Regions from separate parts of the Pseudarthrobacter sp. WHRI 8279 genome, predicted to be linked through region 1. Evidence: predicted binding sites of a transcription regulator. Region 1 holds the regulator's gene; the other holds the start of a gene.
What was found. The regulator LexA, encoded in region 1, represses DNA repair genes until DNA is damaged. The targets are predictions, from matches to a motif close to TCGAACANNTGTTCGA.

Region 1 (5,699 bases):
CACGTGGAGGAAGGCACCCGGGCCGTGGTGATGGTCCGGGAGGGCTTTGCGGCCGAACTGGAACCCTTCGTCAGCAATGACTGACCTCGTGGCCCCGGAAGCCATGGAGACGGCCGGCGAGCAGTTCGTGATCGAACTGCTCGACCGGGCCGTTGCAGGCATGGGCGGACAGAGCCGTGAGGGCCAGCATGAGATGGCCAGGCAGGTGGCCCGTGCGCTGGGAACGGGGGACCACCTCCTGGTCCAGGCAGGCACGGGCACCGGCAAGTCGCTGGCCTACCTGATACCCCTCATCGCCCACGCCCTGGAAAGCAACAAGCCCGCCCTGGTGTCCACGGCCACGCTTGCGCTCCAGACGCAGATCGTTGGCCGGGACCTGCCCCGGCTGCTCAAGGCCATCACTCCCGCCCTGGACAGGCCGGTCAAGGTGGCGCTGGTCAAGGGGCGGTCCAACTATGTCTGCCGGCACAAGCTGGAAGGCGGCTTCCCCAGCGAGGAACCTGCGGAAGGCCAGCTGTTCAGCCTGGGCGAGGACACCAGTGTGCCGCACTTCGCGGCCTCCGTTGGCGGCCCTTCGTCCCAGCTCGGCAAGGAAGTGGTACGCCTGCGGGAGTGGGCGGAGAAGACCGCCACTGGCGACCGCGACGAGCTGCTGCCGGGCGTTACGGACCGCGCCTGGCGCCAGGTGTCCGTGACCTCCATGGAGTGCCTCGGCGCCCAAAAGTGCCCCATGGCAGCAGAGTGCTTCAGTGAACTTGCCCGGCAGGACGCTGCGGAGGCGGACGTCGTGGTCACGAACCACGCGATGCTCGCCGTCAGCGCCTTTGAGGGGCTGGCGGTCCTGCCCGAGTACGACGTCGTGGTGGTGGACGAGGCGCACGAACTCCAGGACCGGGTCACGGGGGCGGTCTCCGGACAGCTGTCCGTGGCCATGGTCCATGCGGCTGCCGCCGGAGCCCGCAAGCACACCGCCATCACCGTTGACGCGCTCAACGCCGCGGCCGCCAACCTGGAACTTGCCCTCGCCGCAGTGCCGAACGGACTGCTGCCCAACGGGCTGAATGAAGAACAGCTGGACTGCGTGGACCAGCTGCGTGATGCCTGCCGCGCCGCCCTCTCGGATTCGAAGGGGGACGGCAATGCCACGCCCGACGGCGGGAGGCAGCTTGCGCGGTCCCGCCTGATGCTCATCCTGGAACTTTGCGAACGGCTCCTCGCTGCCCGGGAGAACCGCGAAGTGGTGTGGTTTTCCCGCGCCAGCGCCTTTGATCCCGCGCAGGAATTTTCCCAGCCGGATGAGACGGCGCCGGCTTTGATCAACATTGCGCCGCTGTCCGTGGCCGGGCGGCTGCGGGAAGGCCTGTTCTCCGGGCACACCGTTGTACTTACTTCTGCCACGCTGGCCATTGGTTCAGCGTTTGAGCCTGCCGCCGGCGGGCTGGGACTCGTGGGCGAGGGTGCCCCCCGCTGGAAAGGCGTGGACGTGGGGTCGCCCTTTGACTACCCCAAGCAGGGCATCCTCTACGTTGCCGGGCACCTGCCGAAGCCCGGAAGGGGCGCATCCCCGGAAGCACTTGACGAACTCGAGGCGCTCATCCGCGCTTCCGGCGGCGGCGCACTGTGCCTGTTTTCCTCCCGGCGCGCCGCAGAGGAAGCCGCCGAAGCCCTCCGCCCCAAGCTGGACATGACGGTCCTCTGCCAGGGCGATTCCACCATGACCGCCCTGGTGAAGCAGTTCGCCGACGAGCCCGATACCTGCCTGTTCGGAACCATGTCCCTGTGGCAGGGCGTGGATGTCCCTGGCGGGTCCTGCCGCCTTGTGGTGATAGACCGGATTCCCTTTCCGCGGCCGGACGATCCCCTCATGACGGCGCGCTCCCGGGCCGTGGCACAGGCTGGCGGCAACGGCTTCATGTCGGTTTCGGCCACCCATGCCGCCATCCGGCTCGCCCAGGGCGCAGGCCGGTTGATCCGCTCCACAGGGGACAAGGGAGTGGTGGCTGTGCTTGACTCACGGCTTGCCACCGAGCGCTACGCAGGGTTCCTCCGGGAAGCGCTGCCGCCGTTCTGGTCCACAACGGACCGGAAGACGGCAATCGCGGCCCTGGAGAGGCTGGCCGGCGAGAACGCCTGACGCCTGGGCGGGGCAGTGTTTGGCCGAGCTGAGTGTTTGGCCCGGCAGGGCCCAACACTGCCGGAGCCTGCTGTGCCCCCGGGGCGGGGGGAACCTGGCTACAGGGAGCGGAGCACTGAAACGACCTTGCCCATGATGGTGGCGTGGTCTCCGAGGATTGGCTCGTACTGGGTGTTCTGGGGGAGCAGCCAGGTGTGGCCGTCACGCTGCCGGAATGTCTTGACGGTGGCCTCATCGTCGAGGAGGGCAGCGACGATCTCGCCGTTGGCTGCATCCGCCTGGCGGCGCACCACAACCCAGTCGCCATCACAGATGGCCGCGTCCACCATGGAATCCCCGGCCACCCGGAGCATAAACAGTTCGCCCTGGCCCACCAGCTGCCGGGGGAGCGGCATAACGTCCTCCACCTGCTGGTCGGCCAGGATGGGACCACCGGCTGCGATGCGGCCAACAAGTGGAACCATCGCAGTGTCAAGGGCAGTGGGCAGCTCCGTGACAGTGGCGCCACCGCTGGGGGGCACTGCTGATGGCTGGCTGGCGGGTTTGGCCGCACCGCCGTCCAAAGTCAGGGGCATCAGGACCTCCATGGCGCGCGGACGCTTCGGGTCACGGCGCAGATAGCCCAGTTTTTCCAGCTGGGACAGCTGGTGGGTGACGCTGGAAAGGCTGGCCAGGCCCACGGTATCTCCGATTTCCCGCATGGACGGGGGGTAGCCGTTCACATTGACGGAACGCTGGATCGTTTCCAGGATCTTTTTCTGCCGTGGCGTCAGGCCCTTGGCGGTCCTCTTCGGTTGCGCGGTTGCCCTGCCCCCGGCGGCTGCTGCTGCCATATTCGCCAATGCCTTTCGGTGTCCGCCGGGCCTATCCACGGCAAGGCCCTGGACGATCCCGCCCCATAATGTCAGACCCTGCTGATCGACTGTCCGGGTGGTTGTTCTTTCGTTCAAAACTAGGCCAGCCACACTGCTTTTTCAAACATTTGTTCTAGCGAGTCTCGACAATGTTCGTTGATAGGTGCTAAAACAGAAGAAGCAAAGTTCGAACATATGTTCTACTGCGAACGCCGGCCATTCGAAAGTGGCACCGGAAAGCCCTAGGGGGCGTCGGAGCAGAACATCCGGGCAGCACAGTATGGTCCAGGAGGGCTCAGTTCATGTCAGCTACATCTGTTTCGCGGGGTTCACGTCCACAGCTGCTCTCTGTGCAGCACCTTCTGTCCCGGCCTGAAGAGCGGCAGCCGGAACGGCCGGCCCCCCTTCCGCCCCTGCGGCTGACCCGGCGCGGCCGCATCGTGCTGATCGGTATTCCCCTGGTTCTTCTGGCCGCCCTGCTGCTCTCGCTGGCAGGCTTCTTCAACTCCCCGGCAAAAGCCTCCGACTCAGACGCGGAGCTCCAGACGACCTCCGCGGTCACCGTGACGGTCCAGCCCGGCCAGTCGCTGTGGGGGATCGCAGCCGCCGTGGCGCCTGATCGCGACGCACGCGATGTTGTGGCCGACATCGTGCAGCTCAACAACCTCTCCGCAGGCGCAGTCTTCCCCGGCCAGCAGTTGTTCGTTCCCGCCGGCTGAGCTGCCATAGCCGGCAGCAGGGTCCGGACCAGCGGGGGCTGCTCCATGGAATGGGCCGGGGGCGCATGCCGAGGGCGAACAGGAACCCGTCACATTTTCCGCCCTCCGGCACGGGCACTAAACTGTTCAGGTGAATGACCAGCTAGAACGCCTGAACCGGCTTCCCCTCCGCAGCAACCTCCGCGGGCTTACCCCTTACGGTGCGCCCCAGCTGGACGTCCCCATCCTCCTGAACGTCAACGAAAACACCCATGGTGTTCCGGCGGACGTAAGGGCGGCCATCAGTGCGGCAGTCACCGAAGCCGCCGCGGGCCTGAACCGCTACCCGGACCGGGAGTTCACGGAACTGCGCAAAGCGCTGGCGGAATATCTGGGCCACGGCCTCGATGAGACCAACCTCTGGGCTGCGAACGGCTCAAACGAGGTACTCCAGCAGATCCTCCAGGCATTCGGCGGTCCCGGACGCACAGCGCTCGGCTTTCCCCCCACGTACTCGATGTATCCGCTGCTGGCCAGCGGAACGGACACCGAATACATCGTCGGAGAGCGCGCCGAAGGCTACGGCCTCAGCGCTGAATCGGCAGCGCGGCAGGTCAAGGAACTGCAGCCCAACATCGTCTTCCTCTGTTCGCCCAACAACCCCACGGGGACCGGGCTGGGGCTGGATGTCGTGGAGGCCGTGTACGAGGCAGGCGAAGCAAGCCAGACCATCGTCATTGTCGATGAGGCATACCACGAGTTCGCACACGACGGGACGCCCAGCGCACTGACGTTGCTGCCCGGCCGGGAGCGGCTGATCGTGTCCAGGACCATGAGCAAGGCATTCGCGCTGGCCGGAGCCCGACTGGGCTACATGGCTGCCGCACCCGAAGTTGCCGATGCCCTCCGCCTGGTCCGGCTGCCGTACCACCTCTCAGCCATCACGCAGGCCACTGCCCTGGCTGCCCTCCAGCACCGCGAGGCACTGATGGCGGATGTGGAAGACATCAAGAAGCAGCGGGACCGCATCGTGTCGGAGCTGACGCGGATGGGCCTCAAGCCCGCAGCGTCGGACTCCAATTACGTCTTTTTCGGCGGACTGGAGAACCCGCACCAGGTCTGGCAGGAGCTGCTGGACGCCGGAGTGCTGATCCGGGACGTGGGGATTCCCGGCCACCTCCGGGTCACGGCCGGAACTGAGACCGAAACCACAGCCTTCCTCACATCCCTGGAAAGCATCCTTGCAAGCCAGGCCACGCTTCCCGCCTAGACTGGAAGCAGCGGCGCTGGACGCCCTGAACCACCCCATCTGCCCAAAAGGACCCAAAGCATGAGTACCACCGGATCGAACGTGGCTGCGGCCCGCACTGCGCGCATGGAACGTGCCACCAGTGAGTCGTCCGTGCTCGTGGAAATCAACCTGGACGGCACCGGCACCTCGGACATCGACACGTCGGTACCTTTCTACGACCACATGCTCACGGCGCTCTGCAAGCACTCGCTGATCGACATGACCGTCAAAGCCACAGGTGACATCCACATCGATGTCCACCACACCGTGGAGGACGTAGCCATCACCTTCGGGGAGGTGCTGCGCACCGCGCTGGGAAACAAGGCCGGCATCCGCCGGTTTGGCGAGGCCACCGTTCCCCTGGACGAGGCCCTTGCGCACGCCGTCGTTGACGTTTCCGGACGTCCCTACCTGGTGCACGGGGGCGAGCCCGCCGGCCAGGAATACCACCTCATCGGCGGCCACTTCACGGGATCCCTGACCCGGCACGTCTTCGAGGCCATCACGCTGCACGCGGGTATCTGCCTGCACATGAACGTCATCGCGGGCCGCGATCCGCACCACATCGTAGAGGCCCAGTTCAAGGCGTTCGCGCGGGCGCTCCGTGCTGCCGTGGAACCTGATCCCCGTGTTGAGGGGATTCCCTCCACCAAGGGTGCGCTGTGAGCGGCCAGGTCCTTCGGGACGGTGCCATCGTCGATCCCTCCGCTTCCCACAAGCTG
Region 2 (5,305 bases), 1.5 Mb from region 1:
AGTAAGGACGCCCGCGCGCACATTGCCCTGTGATCCGCAATTAAGCTGGCGCGGTCCATATCCGGGCCGCGCCGGCTTATTTGCGTGGCGGCATAGTTGCTGCGCGTCGCCAGACGACGGGAAGGGCTAGCTGCGGAAGTTCACGAACTGCAGGTCGGCTTCGTCGAAGTCCTTCAGCAGGGCCATGGTGGCCTGCAGGTCATCACGGGACTTGGAGGTCACGCGCAGTTCGTCGCCCTGGATCTGGGACTTGACGGACTTGGGAGCTTCGTCACGGATGAGCTTGTTGATCTTCTTCGCCAGGTCCTGCGCGATTCCCTCCTTGATGGAGGCCTCGAGCCGGAACTCCTTGCCGGAGGCGTACGGCTCGCCGGTGTCCAGGGACTTCAGCGAGATGCCGCGGCGGATCAGCTTGGACTGCAGGACATCCAGCACCGCCAGGACGCGTTCCTCCGAGTTCGCCTTCATGAGGATTTTTTCGCCGCTGAAGTCCACCTCGGCTCCCACGCCTTTGAAGTCGTAACGCTGCGCCAGTTCCTTCTGCGCCTGGTTCAGCGCGTTGGCCACTTCCTGCTTGTCCACTTTGCTTACGACGTCGAACGTTGACTCGCCTGCCATGACTCTCCTTATGCCGGTGGGACCCTGTGCGGGAACAGGGCTTGATCGCTGCCTAAAAGCCTAATACGGATGCCGGTGCTGGTGGGGGAGCCGGGTTTCACAGTTCCCTCTCAGCGGACACCCGGAGGGAACGAAGGAGGCCGCCGCAGAGTTGGAACGGTTGGGAAACTGCACGAAGGGAACACCATGCACCGCAAGGCCGTCCGGTACGCCACACGGACCACCACTGCAGCAGCCGGCGCGGTTGCGGGCGCCGCCAGCTCCGTCGCCGCCGCGGCCGTTGCAGCGGCCATCGTCTTCAGTCCCGTGCCGGAGGCCTCAGCACGGATGGAAGGTGTCCACGAGGACCTGCTTCGGGCCGTCCAGCTGAACCAGATCACGGAGGAGCAGGCTTCGAAGTTCGAAGAACGGCTCGCCGGCAGGATCCTCGGCGGCGCCTGATTCCGTTAGTTTTCCCTGCAATTGCGGGGGTTTTGGCTGCGTCCGCGGCCCGATTCGATTCTTCGGCGGAAGTTCTGTAAAGTTGTCTTGCCCGCGGTTACTGGAAGCGGAACGGCCCGGAAACGGACGGTTCGCAGACTGCATCGGCGGGTACTTCTTTTGAAGTTCGGCAGATTACCCGAGCGGCCAAAGGGGGCTGACTGTAAATCAGCTGGCAACGCCTACGGGGGTTCGAATCCCTCATCTGCCACCCAAGGAAAAGCCTCCGGAACCAAATGGTTCCGGAGGCTTTTTTGTGCCCTGCGCCGGATGCTGCCGTCCCGTCAGGGGCTTGTTCGCAGATCCGGCCCTTGATGGTTCTGAGCCGCGAAGAAGGCCAGGAGTGCCGGAAAGCGGGCCGGCACGCGGGCCGGAAGCCCTCCCTGAAGCCGTGGAAAACCGTCGTCGACATCAGCAGGAGCCCGGCGTAGGCTGGCAGCATCGGCGCATGTGCCCCGGTACCCTGCGTCGATATCCCCATCGATGAAGGAGGATCAATGAGTGCCGTACGTGAATTCATGACGACGGACGCGCAGTGCATTAAGGAAGACCAGTCCCTGGTGGATGCCGCCCGGATGATGATGGACCTGGACTGTGGGTCGCTGCCCATCTGCGGTGACGACGGCAAGCTGAAGGGCATGATCACCGACCGTGACATTGTGCTCAAGTGTGTGGCCGCGGGACGCGATCCCCGCGACATGATGGCCCGCGACCTCGCCTCGGGCAAGCCGCACTGGATCGACGCGGACGCAAACGTTGACGCGGCGATCGAGATGATGGAAGCCCACCAGGTCCGCCGGCTCCCGGTGATCGCCGACCACAAGCTGGTGGGCATCATCAGCCAAGGCGATATTGCCCGGAACTACTCCGAGCAGCGCGTGGGAGAGCTCGTGGAGCACATCTCGGAACGCAAACCGATGAACGCATAGGTGGGTTTCCCTGCCAGGGAGCTCCCGCCATCAACGCCACGGGGTCCCCTCCGTGGCGTTTCTTTGTCTGGCGGTCATGGCCTTGTCCGCGGCTCCCCGCCATCAAGGCTAGGAACCGCGGACAAGCTTGGGAAACCTGGGCGCCCCCTGAACCGCACCAGCCAGGGGCCACCAAGAGTGCCGGTCAGTTCAGCGCAATCAGGAGCATCTGGCTGGTGCCGGGGATGCAGGTCTGGAGGATCGCGCGGGGGAACCCGCCGAAGACAGCGATGACGTCGTTGGTGGTTCCCGGGTTGGGCACCTGCCCCCGTGCTGAGACCGTGTAGGTTCCGTAGCCCGGGATGCTGACTGTTTCCCCCACCCCTATACCGGAGAACCGGGCCCAGCCGCCGCAGAAATCGTGCTCGGTGATAAACAGCGAGTAGCCATCGTTGGGGGTGTAGTGGATGGGCCCGATGCAGGCGTCCACCATGGACTGCCCGCCGGCGCCCGCCACGTAGATGGTGCGGATGGCCGGGGCGGCAGGGACAAAGGCGGGGGCGGGCGCCGGAGCCGCGGCCGGTGCGGGGGCGGCCGGCGCTGGAGCAAAGGCCGGTGCGGGTGCCGGTGCCGGTTCAGCGGAAGCTACCGCCACCGGTGGTCCCGTGAGGACCAGCGTCTGGCCCGGAACGATGATGCTGTAGTGGCCCAGGCCGTTCGCCGCGAGCATGGCGTTCATGTCCACACCGTGGCTGGCAGCGATTGCCCCGACTGTATCGCCCGGAACCACGGTGTACAGGTTCGGGTCGCCCGCCGGAGCCGGGGCCGGAGCCGGTGCCGGCTCAGGTGCAGGCGCTGGTTCGGGTGCAGCTGGTGGCGCCGCTTCGGCCGCGGGTGCTGCCGGGGCCTCGGAAACAGCCTGGGCAGCAGGCAGTCCTGCTCCGGAAGCGGCCTCGGCAGCAGGCTGCGCGTCGGTGCCTGCTGCGGCGTTCGGCACCTCCGGCAACGCTGCGGCGGCAACCTGCCCCACCGTCGTCGTGCCCTGGTCCACTGACGCGGGAGGCCCCGCCAGGGCGCCGACGCCAACCGCCGCCACCACGGCGGCCGTTGCCATGCCGGCCCACAGCCTGTTGCTGATAACCGGCCGTCCAGTGGTGATCTCGGTGCGGGGTTCATCCGTGGCGAAGCTCCTGCTGGGGCCTTCGGGGATGGAAAGGTATGGCTGGTTCATGGGTAGCCCGTCCAGGCTCGGTCCAGCCAGGCCGATGCAGTATGCTCCGGCGGGCGGGACGGATCGAGGGGAACGCGCCATGCGCCTCCGCTAATGCGGGGCCGCAGGAAAGGCGCGGGATGGAGGCATCCGCATACCCAGAAGATACGGAGGCTCCGCGAGGGACGGGACCCCGGGAAGCAACCCCCGGGGGACCGCCGGCACATATGTTCGGTCCTAGGAATCCCGAGTCTAGGAAGGGCGCACGGCAGGCGGCACCAGTAGGAATTACCCGAATATTTGAGTGCGGTACTTGGCGAGCGCGGAGCAGGCTACTCAAACGACGGTGGCCCGGTACTTGCCCGCAGGCAACGCTTTTTGGGCAGCCCGTGAACGGGTGTCCGGCTAGGGCGTTCGCCGGTCCTGGAGCACAGCGATTTCACGCCGCAGGGAGGCAATTTCTGCTGCGAGGTCCGCCACTTCAGCGCGGACCGGCTCCTCGGCCTCGGACACGGCCTCGGCGGTATCCTCCACCCGCTGGACCAGCCACGAGGCGATGGAGGCCGTGACCACACCCAGGACGGCGATGCCGCTCATCATCAGGGCGGCCGCAACCATCCGCCCGATCGGCGTCACCGGGTACATGTCGCCGTAACCCACGGTGGTGATGGTGGTCATGGCCCACCACAAGGCATCGCCGAAAGTGACGATTTTCGCGTCCGGGGCCGACTGCTCCACGTCCAGGACCGCCAGGGCGCCCACAAACACCAGCATGGTGGCTGACCCCGCAACATAGGTGACCACCCGGCCCCTCAAGGTATCGCCGAGCGTCCGGTGCAGCACGGACAACAGCGTCACGAGCCGCAGGAGGCGCAGCGGCCGGAAGAACGGCAGCGCCACAATCACCAGCTCGTGCAGGTTCCGGACGAACCAGCTGCCCCGGCTGTCGGCCAGCCACAGATTGGCCAGGTAATCCACGGCAAAGATGCCCCAGGTTGCCCACATGACAGCCTCGAGCGGGAGGGCTGCGCTGCCCTCGATCCGGCCGACGACCTGCCATGCGTAGGCTCCCAGGAAGACGAGTGCCGTCACCGTCAGCGGCCAGTCGGCCAGGTCCCGGTAGCGTTGTTGGGTCATGCAGGAAATCCTACTGTCAGCGCCAGGGACCCCAATGTTACTGACGGGTAGCATGGGGGGATGCACCTGCTCCTGAGAACCCTCCTTATGCTGGTCCGTTCGTCGCGCCGCCCGCCCCTGACCGTCTGGGACAGCTCCTCGCTCCCGCTGCGGGTCCTGCCCACGGACATCGACATCGCCATGCACGTCAACAACGGAATGTACCTGTCCCTCATGGACCTGGGCCGGTTCGACCTGATGGTGCGCAGCGGCGTTTGGAAGCGGATGCGCCGGCGGGGCTGGGGCCCTGTGGTGGCAGCGGAGACGGTTGCTTTCCGGAAGTCCCTCCAGCTGTGGCAGCACTACACCATCGAGACCCGCATCATTGGGCTGGACGCTAAAGCCATCTTCTTTGAGCAGCGTATGGTGGCCGACGGCGAGGTGTACGCCCGCGCGTACATCGCCACCCGGCTGGTCAGCAAAGGACGCCCGGTCAGCCAGGCGGACATCCTGAAGGAGTTCGGCGAACCGCCGGCTGACCTGGTGCTTCCCGACTGGATCCACGAGTGGCGGGCGTCCAGCACCCTCCCCGGGAGCCGGACCCCGGCGCCGCACAGTTGGGCGTAGCGGCCTAAGCGCCCACGTCCCGCCGTTCCAGGGCGACGGCGGCGAGCACCACCAGCGCGGCCGAGATGGCCCACAGCCACGCCGCTGCCGGCCAGTCCGCCCCGTTCGCCACCGGCGAGTTTCCATACGCCCAGTGGTAGGGGCTCACAGCCAGCAGCCACTCCACATCCTTGCTCTGCCGGCCCACCGCGTTGAACACGTACCCGAGGACGGCGACGGCGGCGCCGGCGGCCAGTCCGTACGTGCGGCGGCCGGTGACAGCACCGACGCAGAGGGCCGCCGTTCCGCTGAGCAGTGCCAGTCCGGCGAACAGCACCGTGGCGCCCAGCAGGTTGCCCAGCTCGAT

Region 2: a site for LexA is predicted at 3,436-3,451, ahead of ABRP28_RS09880 (LysM peptidoglycan-binding domain-containing protein). Genes of this name have one in related genera too.

Annotation. Positions count from the first base shown of each region.
Region 1 covers NZ_CP168162.1:664,034-669,732, forward strand. The annotation lists gene hflX (GTPase HflX) at 1-84, shown strand, start outside; gene ABRP28_RS02980 (ATP-dependent DNA helicase) at 77-2,134, shown strand; gene lexA (transcriptional repressor LexA) at 2,233-2,967, opposite strand; gene ABRP28_RS02990 (LysM peptidoglycan-binding domain-containing protein) at 3,291-3,707, shown strand; gene ABRP28_RS02995 (histidinol-phosphate transaminase) at 3,838-4,956, shown strand; gene hisB (imidazoleglycerol-phosphate dehydratase HisB) at 5,017-5,643, shown strand; gene hisH (imidazole glycerol phosphate synthase subunit HisH) at 5,640-5,699, shown strand, end outside.
Region 2 covers NZ_CP168162.1:2,155,234-2,160,538, reverse strand. The annotation lists gene htpX (zinc metalloprotease HtpX) at 1-2, shown strand, start outside; gene ABRP28_RS09900 (YajQ family cyclic di-GMP-binding protein) at 127-618, opposite strand; gene ABRP28_RS09895 (hypothetical protein) at 805-1,059, shown strand; tRNA gene ABRP28_RS09890 (tRNA-Tyr) at 1,228-1,309, shown strand; gene ABRP28_RS09885 (CBS domain-containing protein) at 1,596-2,027, shown strand; gene ABRP28_RS09880 (LysM peptidoglycan-binding domain-containing protein) at 2,212-3,237, opposite strand; gene ABRP28_RS09875 (potassium channel family protein) at 3,622-4,353, opposite strand; gene ABRP28_RS09870 (acyl-CoA thioesterase) at 4,414-4,959, shown strand; gene ABRP28_RS09865 (ABC transporter permease subunit) at 4,964-5,305, opposite strand, start outside.